3 regions of the Yersinia vastinensis genome follow, and region 3 is predicted to be linked to each of the others. Evidence: riboswitches for the same ligand, from Rfam matches in the RefSeq annotation. Region 3 holds a riboswitch; each other region holds the start of a gene.

Region 1 (4,494 bases), 2.1 Mb from region 3:
ATCGAGAGTGGTCATTGCGTCATCCTCTTAAAATTGCGGTCAGGCCCTTATCACGGGCATAACTTTCCGCGAAGGCCAGCAGGTCAGGAGAGTCTAAAGGCGTGCTTGCTGCCAGATAGGCTTCACCTAGCAGTGAGTATTTGTTGATGCCCAGTGTGTGATAAGGCAAAAAATGAATCTCTTTCACGCCAATTTCATCCGCGGCAAAATCAACAATCCCTTGCACTGAGCGGTTGTCCGCATTGAAATCGGGGATAAGCGGCACCCGTACAGTGATATGGGTGCCTGCGGCAGCTAGTTTGCGAAAGTTATCCATCACTCGCCTGGCTGAACCGCCAGTCCACTGCTGGAAACGGGTTTCATCGGTATGCTTTAAATCTGCCAGCATTAAATCCAGCCACGGCAGAGAGGGGGCAATATAACGCCACGGTGTATGCAGACAAGACTCAACCGCAGTATGAATACCAAGCTGATGACAGCGCTGTAATAATTCAGCGGCCACTTCTGGTTGCATAAAAGGCTCACCACCTGACAATGTTACGCCGCCCCCACTGCGCCGATAAAACGGCAGGTCGCGCAGTAATGTCTCCATCGTGGCATCAATATCAATCGGACTACCGCACTGCGTCAGAGCGCCACTCGGGCAACACTTCGCCAGCGCCTGAACATCCTCTTCTATCAATAACTGGCGATGAATCACAATGTGATCGTCAATACGTTGAATCGCTTGCGGGCAGGCTTGATGACATAAATCACAACCGGATAAGCAAAGACGAGGGTCAAAGAGCACTTCTGGTTTGCGTGAGCGGCTTTCTGGATTTTGACACCAGCGACAGCTTAGTGAGCAACCTTTGAGGAAAACCACGCTACGAATTCCCGGGCCGTCATGAGTGGAATAACGTTGTAAGTTAAAAATCATCTTATTCCTCCCTTTCGCTGTGACTGCGCTGGCATCGTCGTGGCGATTCACTTTCATTGGTCACCAGTATCTGCGTAATATAGGGAAAGAAAAATTGATGAAATTTGCTGCGGAGTTCCTCTTTTATGTCAGCCTCACGTTTGCAACAGCAGTTTATTCGACTCTGGCAACGTTTTAACGGTCAGCCGACAGAAACCACCTTACAAGAGCTGGCAGAAGTGCTCTGCTGCTCGCGCCGCCATGTGCGTTCTTTACTGGGCAGTATGCAACAAGAGGGTTGGTTGAGTTGGCAAGCAGAAGCGGGCCGAGGTAAGCGCTCACAACTAACCTTCCTCTATTCTGGATTAGCACTGCAACAGCAGCGAGCTGAAGAGCTACTGGAACAAGACCATATTGATCAGTTAGTGCAGTTGGTCGGGGATAAAAAAGCAGTGCGCCAAATGCTGTTATCCCAACTAGGGCGTAGCTTCCGGCAAGGTAAACATATCCTGCGCGTGCTCTATTATCGCCCGTTACAAAACTTGCTACCCGGCACCGCACTGCGCCGTTCAGAAACTCATATGGTGCGGCAGATATTTAATGGTTTGACCCGAATAAATGAGGAAAATGGGGAACTGGAGCCGGACTTATCTCACCACTGGCAGGCGATTAGCCCCTTGCATTGGCGCTTTTATTTGCGCCCCGCCATTCATTTTCATCATGGCCGTGAGCTGGATATGAATGATGTGATTAACAGCCTGACCCGATTAATCCCCCAGCCTCTTTTTTCGCATATTACGGCGGTACGCTCACCAACACCCTATGTGATTGATGTGCATCTTAGTACCCCAGATAGCTGGCTACCGTGGTTATTGGGCAGTGCTCACGCCATGATCTTGCCGCAAGAGTGGGAAAATCAATCAGATTTTCGTCGGCATCCCATTGGGACTGGCCCTTACTCCGTGATCCGCAATCACCATAGCCAATTGAAAATTCAGGCATTTGATAACTACTTTGGTTTCAGAGCATTGATTGATGAAGTCAATATCTGGGTATTGCCAGAGCTGTCTGATGAGCTGATTTATACCGGTGTTCAGTTGCAGGCTGATGATACCAGTAAAAATGAGTTGGAAAGTCGGCTGGAAGAAGGCTGTTATTTTTTGCTATTTGACCAGCGTTCACCCCAGACTTGTCATCCAGAAGTCCGCCGTTGGTTATGCGAACTGATAACCCCTGTCGCCCTACTCAGTTTTGCAGATCCCTTTTATCAACGTTACTGGTCACCCGCCTATGGCATGTTACCGCGCTGGCATCACAACCGGCTCACGGCACTGGAGCCGAAACCCGCCGAGCTAACCGAACTGACACTGACCTTTTATAGCGACCATTCAGAATTTGATGCTATCAGCCAGACGCTCGTCCAACTGCTAGCGGCTCATGGTGTTACCTTAAACATACAGGTGCTAGATTACACTCAGTGGTATCAAGGCGATGCACAGAGTGATATCTGGCTTGGCAGCGCAAATTTCTATCTGCCGCTGGAGTTTTCCCTGTTTGCAACTTTGTATGAACTGCCGCTGTTGCAATATTGCCTAGGCGATGAACTGGATCAAGATGTTGAATCTTGGCGCAATAATACGTTACCCATGGCCGATTGGAGCCAACGACTGGTTAGCCAAAATCAATTCCATCCGCTGTTCCATCACTGGCTAGAATTATATGGACAGCACAGTATGCGAGGGGTGCGCATGAATACCCTCGGCTGGTTTGATTTCAAATCAGCCTGGTTCACGCCACCAGAGGGATAAAGCCACTTTCACCCGCCCAGATTAATCTCTACAATAGCGCCGTCTCAACGGGGTGCAAGAATATCGCTAGCCAGGTTTAACCTAGTGTCGCAAGTGTTAAAAACACAGCGAGTCGGGTTCATACGGTGGCGGACAGCACACAGAAACCGGAGCGTACACATGACCTTGTAAATCATGGCTACGTGAGGATTTCGAGTACTGCCCAATACTGTATCAACCACGGTGCAGCATGTTTTTGCTGAGAGCAAACCCGTCGAACCTGATCCGGTTAACACCGGCGGAGGGATTTGAGAAAGATAACGCCTGTACCTCATGGATACTGATGTTAACTACCGCCTCAGATACCTTTGCCACCTTTAATTGTTAAGGAGTGCAAAGTGTTTAAACGCATTATTCCCTGTTTGTTCTTGCTGTCTGCGGCCGCGGTGGCTGCCGATAAACCGACATTGACGGTTTACACCTATGACTCCTTTGCTGCTGACTGGGGGCCGGGGCCTGCCATTAAAAAAGCCTTTGAAGCGCAGTGTGATTGCCAGCTTAAATTTGTGGCGCTGGAAGATGGCGTTTCACTGCTGAACCGTCTGCGGATGGAAGGAAAAAACAGTCAGGCCGATGTCATTTTAGGTTTGGATAACAATCTGGTGCAGGCGGCAGAGCAAACCGGGCTATTCGCCCCAAGTCAAGTGGATACCCGCCACTTAACCTTGCCACAAGCATGGCAGAATAAAACTTTCGTTCCCTTCGATTATGGCTATTTCGCCTTTGTGTATAACAAAGACAAATTGAAAAACCCGCCGAAAAGCTTGCAAGAATTAGTCGATAGCAAAGCGCCGTGGAAAGTGATTTATCAAGACCCGCGCACCAGTACTCCGGGCCTTGGCTTAATGTTGTGGATGCAAAAAGTATATGGCGATAAGGCCCCACAAGCATGGCAACAATTGGCGAAGAAAACCGTCACCGTCACTAAAGGTTGGAGTGAAGCTTATGGCTTGTTCCTGAAAGGTGAAGGGGATTTAGTCCTGAGCTACACCACGTCTCCGGCTTATCATCTGATTGAAGAGAAGAAAAGCAACTATGCCGCGGCAGATTTTAGTGAAGGTCACTATTTGCAAGTTGAAGTCGCAGGTCAAGTGGCCTCCAGCAAACAACCGGAACTGGCACAGCGTTTTATGCAATTTATTGTCACCCCCGCTTTCCAAGAAAATATTCCGACCGGCAACTGGATGTACCCGGTAATCAAAATGACTCTACCGGCCGGATTTGAAACCCTAACTGTGCCGCAAAAAGCATTGCAATTTGATGCTAAAGAGGTGGCAGACAACCGCAGCAAATGGATTCAGGCATGGCAATCCGCCGTCAGTCGCTGATCTCCGCTTGGTTGTGGCCGGGGCTGCTGGCGGCAGGGCTGATAGTCGGTGTCGCGCTACTGGCATTCACGGCTATCTGGCGTCATGCCCCTGCGGCGGATTGGCACAGCATCTGGCAAGACAGTTATCTGTGGCATGTCATTCGTTTTACTTTCTGGCAGGCGTTTCTCTCCGCACTGCTGTCGGTGACCCCTGCAATTTTTCTGGCTCGCGCCTTGAACCGCCGCCGCTTCCCCGGCCGCCAGTTGATGCTACGTTTATGCGCAATGACCCTGGTGCTTCCGGTGTTAGTTGCCCTCTTTGGCATCCTGACGGTTTATGGTCGCCAAGGTTGGCTTGCGGGGTTATTGGGCTGGTTGGGCGTGGATTACCGTTTCTCACCTTATGGCTTACAGGGGATTTTACTGGCGCATATCTTCTT
Region 2 (4,494 bases), 1.6 Mb from region 3:
CAAGCCCATCGCATCAGGAATTGTCAGAATGTCGGAAAACAGAATCGCCGCATCCAGCGGGTAACGACGCAATGGCTGCATTGTCACTTCACAGGCCAATTCAGCATTTTTGCACAGTGACATAAAATCCCCGGCAACAGCGCGAGTGGCTTTATATTCTGGCAAATAGCGGCCTGCCTGACGCATCATCCATACCGGAGTCACGTCTACCGGTTGGCGTAATAAAGCACGCAGATAGCGATCGTTTTTCAACTCATTCATGTGGGGCTCCCTTAGTTATCTGGCGCTACTGTTTTATCTGGCGCTATTGTAGCATGCCAGCTTTAGCTGTCCTGTTCGCTACGACACAATGCGACGGTATCTTCAATTAGCCGACGGGCTACTGTGCCCGGAGGTGGCAGCAATGGCAATTGGTCATAACGATACCAACCGGCATTCAGCAACTCTTTAGGATCATGACGTAGCTCGCCGTGATCATAATCGGCCATAAACGCCATCATCAATGAATGCGGAAACGGCCAAGGCTGCGATGTGACATAGCGAAGATTTTTAATATGAATATTACTTTCTTCCAAGACTTCACGGGAAGCGGCCTGCTCCAACGTTTCACCCACTTCAACAAACCCCGCCAGTACGGTGTTAATACCACCACGATGACGAACATGCTGCGCCAATAAAATCTCATCGCCACGACGAATAGCAACAATAACGCAGGGCGCTATTTGTGGGTAATAACGTTCACGGCAATGATTACACAGACAGGCCCACTCGGTGCGGCTGGCGTGCATTTGATGCCCACAATAACCACAATAGCGATGAGAGCGATAAAACTCGGCTAATTGCACACCACGCCCAGCCAATTGAAACAAACCGCGATCCACATCCAGCAATTGCCGTACTGACCCCATGTCTGCAGACATCATCTGGCGGATAAGCCAAACCGCCTGCCCTTGCCATTCCCCAATTTGTCTGGCAGTCGCGCCTTGTAATGACCAATTGGCCGCATTGCCCTGCGGCAACTCTCCTTTTGGTAACCATAATTTGTTGTCATGACTGACAATCCACCAGCCACTTTCTTTACCTGTAAGTTGTAGTTCCATATCGTTGTTGCACAACCTCGACTTCACTGGCAATCTAGGATCCGGCTTGTTACATTTTTGTAACCCACTATTACTTTTTCTTACTCATGGAGTCGCTTATGCTCAACCGATTAGAAAGCCTGACTCAACGCGTTGGCGGCAGTAATGAATTAATTGATCAATGGCTTCATGCACGTAAAGAACTTTTAGTTTCGTATTGCGCAGTGATCGGTATTAAGCCGCAAAAAGAAAAGCATACCCCGCTTAATGAAAAAGCGCTGGAGAACTTTTGCCATAATCTGGTGGATTATCTCTCCTCCGGACATTTTCATATCTACGATAGAATAATCAAACAGGTAGAAGGGGCGTCCAGCCCGAAAATGGCGCTAACGACCAAAGTGTATCCCGCGTTAAAAAATAACACTCAAACTATCATGGCATTCCATGATCGTTATACAAACATTGAGATAGACCAAGATAGCTGCACTGAATTCCAACAAGCTTTATCTGATATCGGCGAGGCACTGGATGCCCGTTTCAGGTTGGAAGATCAATTAATTCAATGGGCAGCAGAATCATGGCAAGCCGCTCAACCGGTAAATAGAGAAGGGTTAGCAAATTAACTCAGTTCTATAAGCTGATTTTTATTCAATCTCAAATACCCAAAGACTTGGAATTGCAAGCAGCGGCCTCGTAGAAGCGAGGCCCATGGATGGGGCGAGTAATAAACGTCGCGAGTCCCCCTGCAATTTCAAGTAAGAAGGGTATATACTGAGGACTCTTGTCGGAGTGCCTAGCACCTGCTTTCTTAGGGAAGCAAACGCAGGCTGAGACCGTTAATTCGGGATCCGCGGAACCTGATCGGGTTAATACCCGCGAAGGGAACAAGAGTAATTTATCGCTACAGGCCCGTCTTCACCTTAAAGGTGGCTGCCGGTCACTGGCCAACATCGTTACTCCCGCCAAGCTCCAGACAAGCAATTTTCCCTATAAACCACACTGGTAGGAATTTGCTATGTCTAATAATACAACTCAAAGTGCATCACACCCACGCCATGCTATTCCCCGCAAGCAAGTGCGCGAAGAAGCTCAACAGTTTATCGATACCCTACAAGGGGTAACTTTCCCCAATTCTCAACGTATTTACCTGCAAGGCTCACGGGCCGATATCCAAGTTCCGATGCGGGAGATCCAACTCAGTCCAACGTTGATTGGCGGCAGTAAAGACTCCCCACGCTACGAAGATAACGAAGCGATTCCGGTTTATGACACCTCCGGCCCTTATGGCGACCCGAACGCAAAATTGGATGTCCACACCGGTTTACCCAAATTGCGTGATAGCTGGATAGCGGATCGTCAGGATACTGAAGCACTGGCCTCCGTCAGCTCTGGTTTTACCCAGCAACGTTTGGCAGATGAAGGTTTGGACCATTTGCGCTTTGAACATCTCCCGCGCCCTAAAAAAGCTATTGATGGCAAATGTGTTACACAACTGCATTACGCCAGAGCCGGTAAAGTGACGCCGGAGATGGAATTTATTGCCCTACGAGAAAATATGGGCCGTGAGCGGATTCGTGGCGAAGTGTTACGCCACCAGCACCCGGGACAAGCCTTTGGTGCCAATTTACCGGAAAACATCACGCCGGAGTTTGTTCGTCAGGAGGTCGCCGCTGGGCGTGCGATTATCCCCGCCAATATCAACCACCCCGAATCTGAACCCATGATTATTGGCCGTAACTTTTTGGTAAAAGTGAACGCCAATATCGGCAACTCTGCCGTGACCTCCTCTATTGAAGAAGAAGTGGAGAAATTGGTATGGTCCACTCGCTGGGGCGCGGATACTGTGATGGATTTATCCACCGGCCGCTATATTCATGAAACTCGTGAATGGATCTTGCGTAATAGTCCGGTCCCCATTGGCACCGTACCCATCTATCAAGCACTGGAAAAAGTCAACGGCGTAGCAGAAAACCTAACTTGGGAAATGTTCCGCGATACCTTGTTAGAGCAAGCAGAGCAAGGGGTTGACTACTTCACTATTCATGCCGGCGTATTATTGCGTTATGTGCCGATGACTGCCAAGCGACTGACCGGGATTGTTTCCCGTGGTGGGTCAATTATGGCGAAATGGTGTCTCTCCCATCATCAGGAAAATTTCCTCTATCAGCATTTCCGTGAGATTTGCCAGATTTGTGCCGCCTATGACGTTTCATTATCACTGGGTGATGGCCTGCGCCCTGGTTCTATTCAAGATGCCAATGATGAAGCCCAATTTGCTGAGTTACACACCTTGGGAGAATTAACCAAGATTGCTTGGGAATATGATGTGCAGGTAATGATCGAAGGCCCCGGACATGTACCGATGCAGATGATTCACCGCAACATGACCGAAGAACTGGAACACTGCCACGAAGCGCCATTTTATACACTAGGGCCACTCACCACGGATATCGCCCCGGGTTATGATCATTTCACATCAGGTATTGGTGCGGCGATGATCGGCTGGTTTGGTTGCGCCATGTTGTGTTATGTCACGCCAAAAGAACATCTTGGCCTGCCCAATAAAGATGATGTAAAGCAAGGCCTTATTACTTATAAAATTGCCGCCCATGCTGCAGATTTAGCGAAAGGCCACCCCGGCGCACAGATCCGCGATAATGCCATGTCAAAAGCTCGCTTCGAATTCCGCTGGGAAGATCAGTTCAATCTGGCACTGGACCCTGAAACTGCTCGTGCTTACCACGATGAAACTCTGCCGCAAGAGTCAGGCAAAGTTGCCCATTTCTGCTCCATGTGTGGGCCGAAATTCTGCTCGATGAAAATTTCTCAGGAAGTGCGTGACTATGCCGCAGCCCAAGAGGCAGAGACTCAAACAATCCAGCTCCAGCCCTCACGGCAAAATCAACAATCAGGTATGGAACAGATGTCAGCCGAGTTCCGCTCCCGTGGCAGTGAGCTATACCATAGCCCAGCCAATCTAAAAGCAGAGGCCAATAATGAACCCATCTAATCATGCTTCCTTTTCCGCGGAGAAAGGTTTCCCTGCAACCCAACAGTATCTCGGCCTATATCCGGTCGTTGACTCACTGTTGTGGATAGAACGGCTGCTGGCAGTCGGCGTAACCACCATCCAATTACGTATTAAAGATTTAGCTGACGCACAAGTCGAGCAAGACATTGCAGCCGCGATTGAATTAGGTGAACGCTATAAAGCACGCCTATTTATCAATGATTACTGGCGGCTGGCGATTAAACATGGCGCTTATGGCGTGCATCTGGGGCAGGAAGATCTGGAAACCACTGATTTAGCCGCCATTCAGCAGGCCGGATTACGGCTGGGCGTCTCTACTCACGATGCACATGAACTGGCAATCGCCAAAGCTGTACGCCCCTCCTATATCGCTATGGGTCATAT
Region 3 (4,494 bases):
CTGATTTTTCAGCATGGCTTGCACGCGCTCATCAGGGCGGCCCAACCATTGGTATGTCGCAAACTGGCTTGGGTTATCGAGTGCTTGTGGCTTATCATCTACCGAAACCCGCATCCCCCACGCCTGCCAAACTTGTTTCTTATCCTGACTGAATGCAACCCACATAAATTGATTGCTGCAATCATGAGGTTTGCAGATTCGCCCCACTTTGTACACCTTCCCTTCCCATGTAATGACCTCATACGGTGCGGATGTCCCAACCCCTTTGCGCGCCCACGCTGGCAAGTTTTTCTGGCTCTTCACCATTTTTTGCCAACTGTTTTTATAAACCGGCTGTTGCAAAAGATCGGCGGTGGTCGGAAGCGGCTTGGCAGATGCAGTTTGCGCTGACGCCACAGAGGTCGCTGGCTGCGCAATAGCCCAGGAGCTTGCGCTGAGTATTGCTGCTGCAACAAGACAATGGAGGGCTTTGTGACCTTTCATTATCGAAAATCCTTATTATTTGATTGATCTACTCGCCGGGCCTTGAACTAGCCTCTGTGCAATGAATTTGCAGGCGTGATGTTAGTTTGCATGTCTAGGACCACTAACTGTAGAAAAAGTTGATCCATAGCACGATTTTTCATCCTAATTCTCGGTATACCACAATCTGTATGACAGGTTGATGTAAGCTATAAACCAGATAATGATGAGTCGATCACCCTCTCGTCCATAAACTTTCGAAGAAGGCCATAGCATGTTGACCCTTGAGTTACCCGAAGCTCCCGAGAAACTGTATTACTCTGCCGGGGATGCCCATCCACTGGATAAGCTTGAGAGCGATAAAATCATCCAAATGGTGATAGATCTGGATGTCGCCAACTCAGACAGTGAACACTATGTCACTGGTTGGATGGGGCTAAACAGCGTGGTTGTGGTACGGAATTATCAGAACAAACGTGGCACCGCAAATGGCTTTGTGGTGAATAAAGGGGACAGCTATCGGCTCAGTATCCAGTCGATTGAATTTCGTATTCCTAAAATGGTGCTGTGGATGAGTTTTCGCCGTAAGCCGCGCACGATGGAGTTAATCACTTATGAAACACTGGGTGACCAACCCAGTGGGATGCAGCAGTACCGCAATATTCTTGATGAAGAATTACGCCAACAGTTGGATGATGACTGGCGCGAATTGAATGATTATCTGGGTGCTGCTTGCTGGCAGTTAGAACATGATACTCCGCTGTGGCAGCAAGCACATCAAGACATCACCGCAGATGCAATCAGCCAACTGGCGGCGGCCCCTATTTTCAAGACCAAACATTTGCAAGCTGATGGCGATTATACGGGTTTCTGGGCTGGGGAATATTTCTTTGCCATTAGGCAGCCAACAACAGAAAATCCATTACCTGCAGTACAAATTTCCTGGCGAGAAAATGAAAAAGAGATTGGCAGCTATCAGTTTGACCTCATAAAGGACGAAGCTGGCGAGCCAAAACTGTCACTGCGTATTCGCCCGCGTAAAGGGGCCGATAGCTACCTTCTGAATCGTTTTGATGCACATCATCTACAGCGCGCCATGGCGATGTTTGCAATGACACAGCGTTATTTGCTGGCACAGATAGCGGATATCAATTAAATACAGCATTTAATGTGTTTAATAATAAAGTTTGTAATAAGGCCGAGATACTCGGGCCTAGCACAGCGTGGGGCACTCCGGTGGCTTACGCCACTACGACTCCAATCACTGTGCTCTCCCTAAAAATTGACTTTATCAATCAGCAGCCTGACTTAATTATGTTCAACACAATATCAAATCATTGGCACATGAACGCCGCTAACACCGCGGCAATGTCAAGGATGAAGGATATATCCAAAATCATTGGCATTGCGGCAAGGCAGCAAGTGAATAAGTCCCGATGAGCTTACTTGAGTAAGTGATTCGGGCGCATGAACGCCGCTAACACCGCGGCAATGTCAAGGATGAAGGATATTACCACCATTGATGAAAATGGTGCACCGGCCCAATCCCCTCACCCACTTCAAGGCTATCGGCCTGCTCCAAAGCCCCTTGTAAATATTGCTTGGCGGCATTCGTCGTATCTGCCCAATTGGTGTACCGGGGGCGCAATGCTGCCAGTGCTGCAGATAACGTACACCCCGTCCCGTGGGTATGTCGGGTGTCAACCCGACGAGTGACAAAGCGCTGTTCGCTGTCTGGGGTAAACAGCCAGTCTGGGCTGTCTTTACCATTTAAGTGGCCCCCTTTCATCAATACACCTTGGCAGCCTAATGCCAGCAGCGCCCGCCCTTGTTCACACATTTCTTGCTCATCTCTCGCTGGTTGAGAATCAAGTAATGCTGCTGCTTCCGGCAAATTAGGTGTAATCAAGGCAACCTGAGGCAACAGTAATCGGCGTACCGCATCGACAGCCTCTGGTGCCAGTAGTGGGTCACCACTTTTGGCGACCATCACAGTGTCTAATACCACAAATGGGATGGGATAACGGCGCAGTTGAGTGGCAACAATATCGACAATATCTGCATTTGCCAGCATACCTATTTTGGCGCTATCAATGCGTACATCGCTTAAAACGGAATCTAATTGAGCCGCCACAAAAGCAGGTTCGATAGAATAGACCGACTGCACGCCACGGGTATTTTGCGCCACCAATGCGGTGATAACGCTGGTGCCATAGGCCTGTAATGCAGAAAATGTTTTCAGGTCAGCTTGAATTCCAGCACCACCACTTGGGTCTGTCCCTGCAATCGTGAGTGCATTAATGCGTTTCATAAATACGCCCTCACACTCGGGTGTCGAGCGAAGGATGAGGTACGAAAGGGGATAACTGAAGAAAAAACGGCAGGTTGAACGAACATATTCCTCCTAACCGGCGGTCAAGAAGGCGGTACACTGCGATACCGAGACTTCCCTACGCTGGCATAATCCAGATCAGGTAATACGGGTAATATCTCAGCCTTATCACTGTTTGTGACAGGCACCCCGAGTCAGAATTGTTATTATCACTAGCAGGTGATAGAAGATCAATCATGTATTGGCTAGCGTAATGATAAATCCGATAAATACGCCCTATCTTGGAGGTATTACCACAGGATGAGTATCAACATTCGTGAGTATGACAAGAGTGACCGCCCGTTTCTGCGCAGCTTGTATTTAGCATCACGCCGCGCGGCATTCACTTGGCTGGACGAAGAGCGTTTTCATCTAGAAGATTTTGACCGCTCCACGATGGGCGAAACTGTTCTGGTGGCTATCGAGGGTGATAAACACGTCGGTTTTGCTTCCATCTTCATGGAAGAAAGCTTTCTGCATAATTTGTTTGTTGATCCCAGAATACAGCATCGCGGGGTGGGCAAAGCGTTATTACAAGCAGCGCAAAACCTATTTAACAGCCATGGTTCATTAAAATGTTTGGCAAAAAACCAGCATGCGTTAGCATTTTATCAAAAACAAGGTTGGATCGCCATTGCGACCGGTAAAAGCAATGACGGCGATTACATTTTAATGCATTGGCATAATGAAAAGATTAAATAACTTTATATCTGTATAGGATGAAAACCAGATAAAAACCTGAATAGTAAATTTGAATTTATTCAATACAATAGATTTTCAATTCAGTTAATTTTAAAAGGACTATTTATGGGCCCTATGTCAAATGCACCGAACCTTACAACAACGCATACCTATCAATAAAATAGTGTATCATCAGAAAAAAACAACCACAGTGAAATATTAGAAAGCAGAAAACATGCAATAGAACATATTATAAATTCAATCAGTCACGCCGCGACTCCCCAATTCGAACCAGAAGACACCGTTGGGAAGTTAGGTGATAGAAAAGTAATCCAGCTTAACTCGGTTAAATTAGAAAGTGGCGAGGAACAATATTACGTCAAGGCAAACATGGGAAGCCCACAAATTTCCGACCTTATGAATAAAAATGTAACATCATTTAAATTCAGTCAGTTAGATACAGATAATAGTCAAGTAAATAAGGTGGTATTTATTTTTGACCCTGATATTTCCTTTGACACCATCCCATCAATTAAGAGACTTTTCACCTATGACACTCGAGTTGAAAATGAAATAAATTATATATCCTGTGGCGGAGGGGTGCGTTTTAATTTAAATGAAGAAAAACTTAGCTCTGACAGAATAAATAAAAAAGCACATACACTAAACGACATAATATTAAACGAAGAAAACAAGTCAAACCTGATTATGCAATTACGAAACTGCGTATCCAACAGCTTACATTGCAATAATGAACAGGCAGTGAAAATTAGCGAGGAATTCCCTAATTTTTTTGATAGTATGAATAATGTAACACCAAACTTGCAGATAAATGCTCATAAACTGGCGAACGAACTTGAAAAGAGCAATTAACGAAAACTCAAAAGGGAGCCTCAGCTCCCTTATATTTTTATAAATAATGAGCGAAATTACTCTCCGCGCAATGTTTTGACATCATCAGCTTTGATATTCAGTGCCGG

What was found. Region 3 has a riboswitch for thiamine pyrophosphate ahead of thiD (bifunctional hydroxymethylpyrimidine kinase/phosphomethylpyrimidine kinase). Riboswitches for the same ligand answer to the same signal wherever they lie in the genome.
Positions count from the first base shown of each region.
Region 1: another riboswitch for thiamine pyrophosphate. It lies ahead of thiB (thiamine ABC transporter substrate binding subunit); the one in region 3 lies ahead of thiD (bifunctional hydroxymethylpyrimidine kinase/phosphomethylpyrimidine kinase).
Region 2: another riboswitch for thiamine pyrophosphate. It lies ahead of thiC (phosphomethylpyrimidine synthase ThiC); the one in region 3 lies ahead of thiD (bifunctional hydroxymethylpyrimidine kinase/phosphomethylpyrimidine kinase).

Region 1 covers NZ_CP173260.1:3,930,652-3,935,145, forward strand. Annotated here, with positions in the region: gene ACIOG0_RS18215 (formate C-acetyltransferase/glycerol dehydratase family glycyl radical enzyme) at 1-15, opposite strand, end outside; gene ACIOG0_RS18220 (glycyl-radical enzyme activating protein) at 20-919, opposite strand; gene sgrR (HTH-type transcriptional regulator SgrR) at 1,045-2,706, shown strand; TPP riboswitch at 2,915-3,009, shown strand; gene thiB (thiamine ABC transporter substrate binding subunit) at 3,084-4,073, shown strand; gene thiP (thiamine/thiamine pyrophosphate ABC transporter permease ThiP) at 4,049-4,494, shown strand, end outside.
Region 2 covers NZ_CP173260.1:4,372,275-4,376,768, forward strand. Annotated here, with positions in the region: gene hemE (uroporphyrinogen decarboxylase) at 1-261, opposite strand, end outside; gene nudC (NAD(+) diphosphatase) at 324-1,100, opposite strand; gene ACIOG0_RS20245 (Rsd/AlgQ family anti-sigma factor) at 1,199-1,702, shown strand; TPP riboswitch at 1,855-1,980, shown strand; gene thiC (phosphomethylpyrimidine synthase ThiC) at 2,095-4,089, shown strand; gene thiE (thiamine phosphate synthase) at 4,076-4,494, shown strand, end outside.
Region 3 covers NZ_CP173260.1:1,235,085-1,239,578, reverse strand. Annotated here, with positions in the region: gene ACIOG0_RS05660 (inhibitor of vertebrate lysozyme family protein) at 1-483, opposite strand, end outside; gene ACIOG0_RS05655 (hypothetical protein) at 737-1,618, shown strand; gene thiD (bifunctional hydroxymethylpyrimidine kinase/phosphomethylpyrimidine kinase) at 1,973-2,773, opposite strand; TPP riboswitch at 2,893-2,996, opposite strand; gene ACIOG0_RS05645 (GNAT family N-acetyltransferase) at 3,095-3,535, shown strand; gene ACIOG0_RS05640 (hypothetical protein) at 3,905-4,387, shown strand; gene ACIOG0_RS05635 (cytochrome c) at 4,444-4,494, opposite strand, start outside.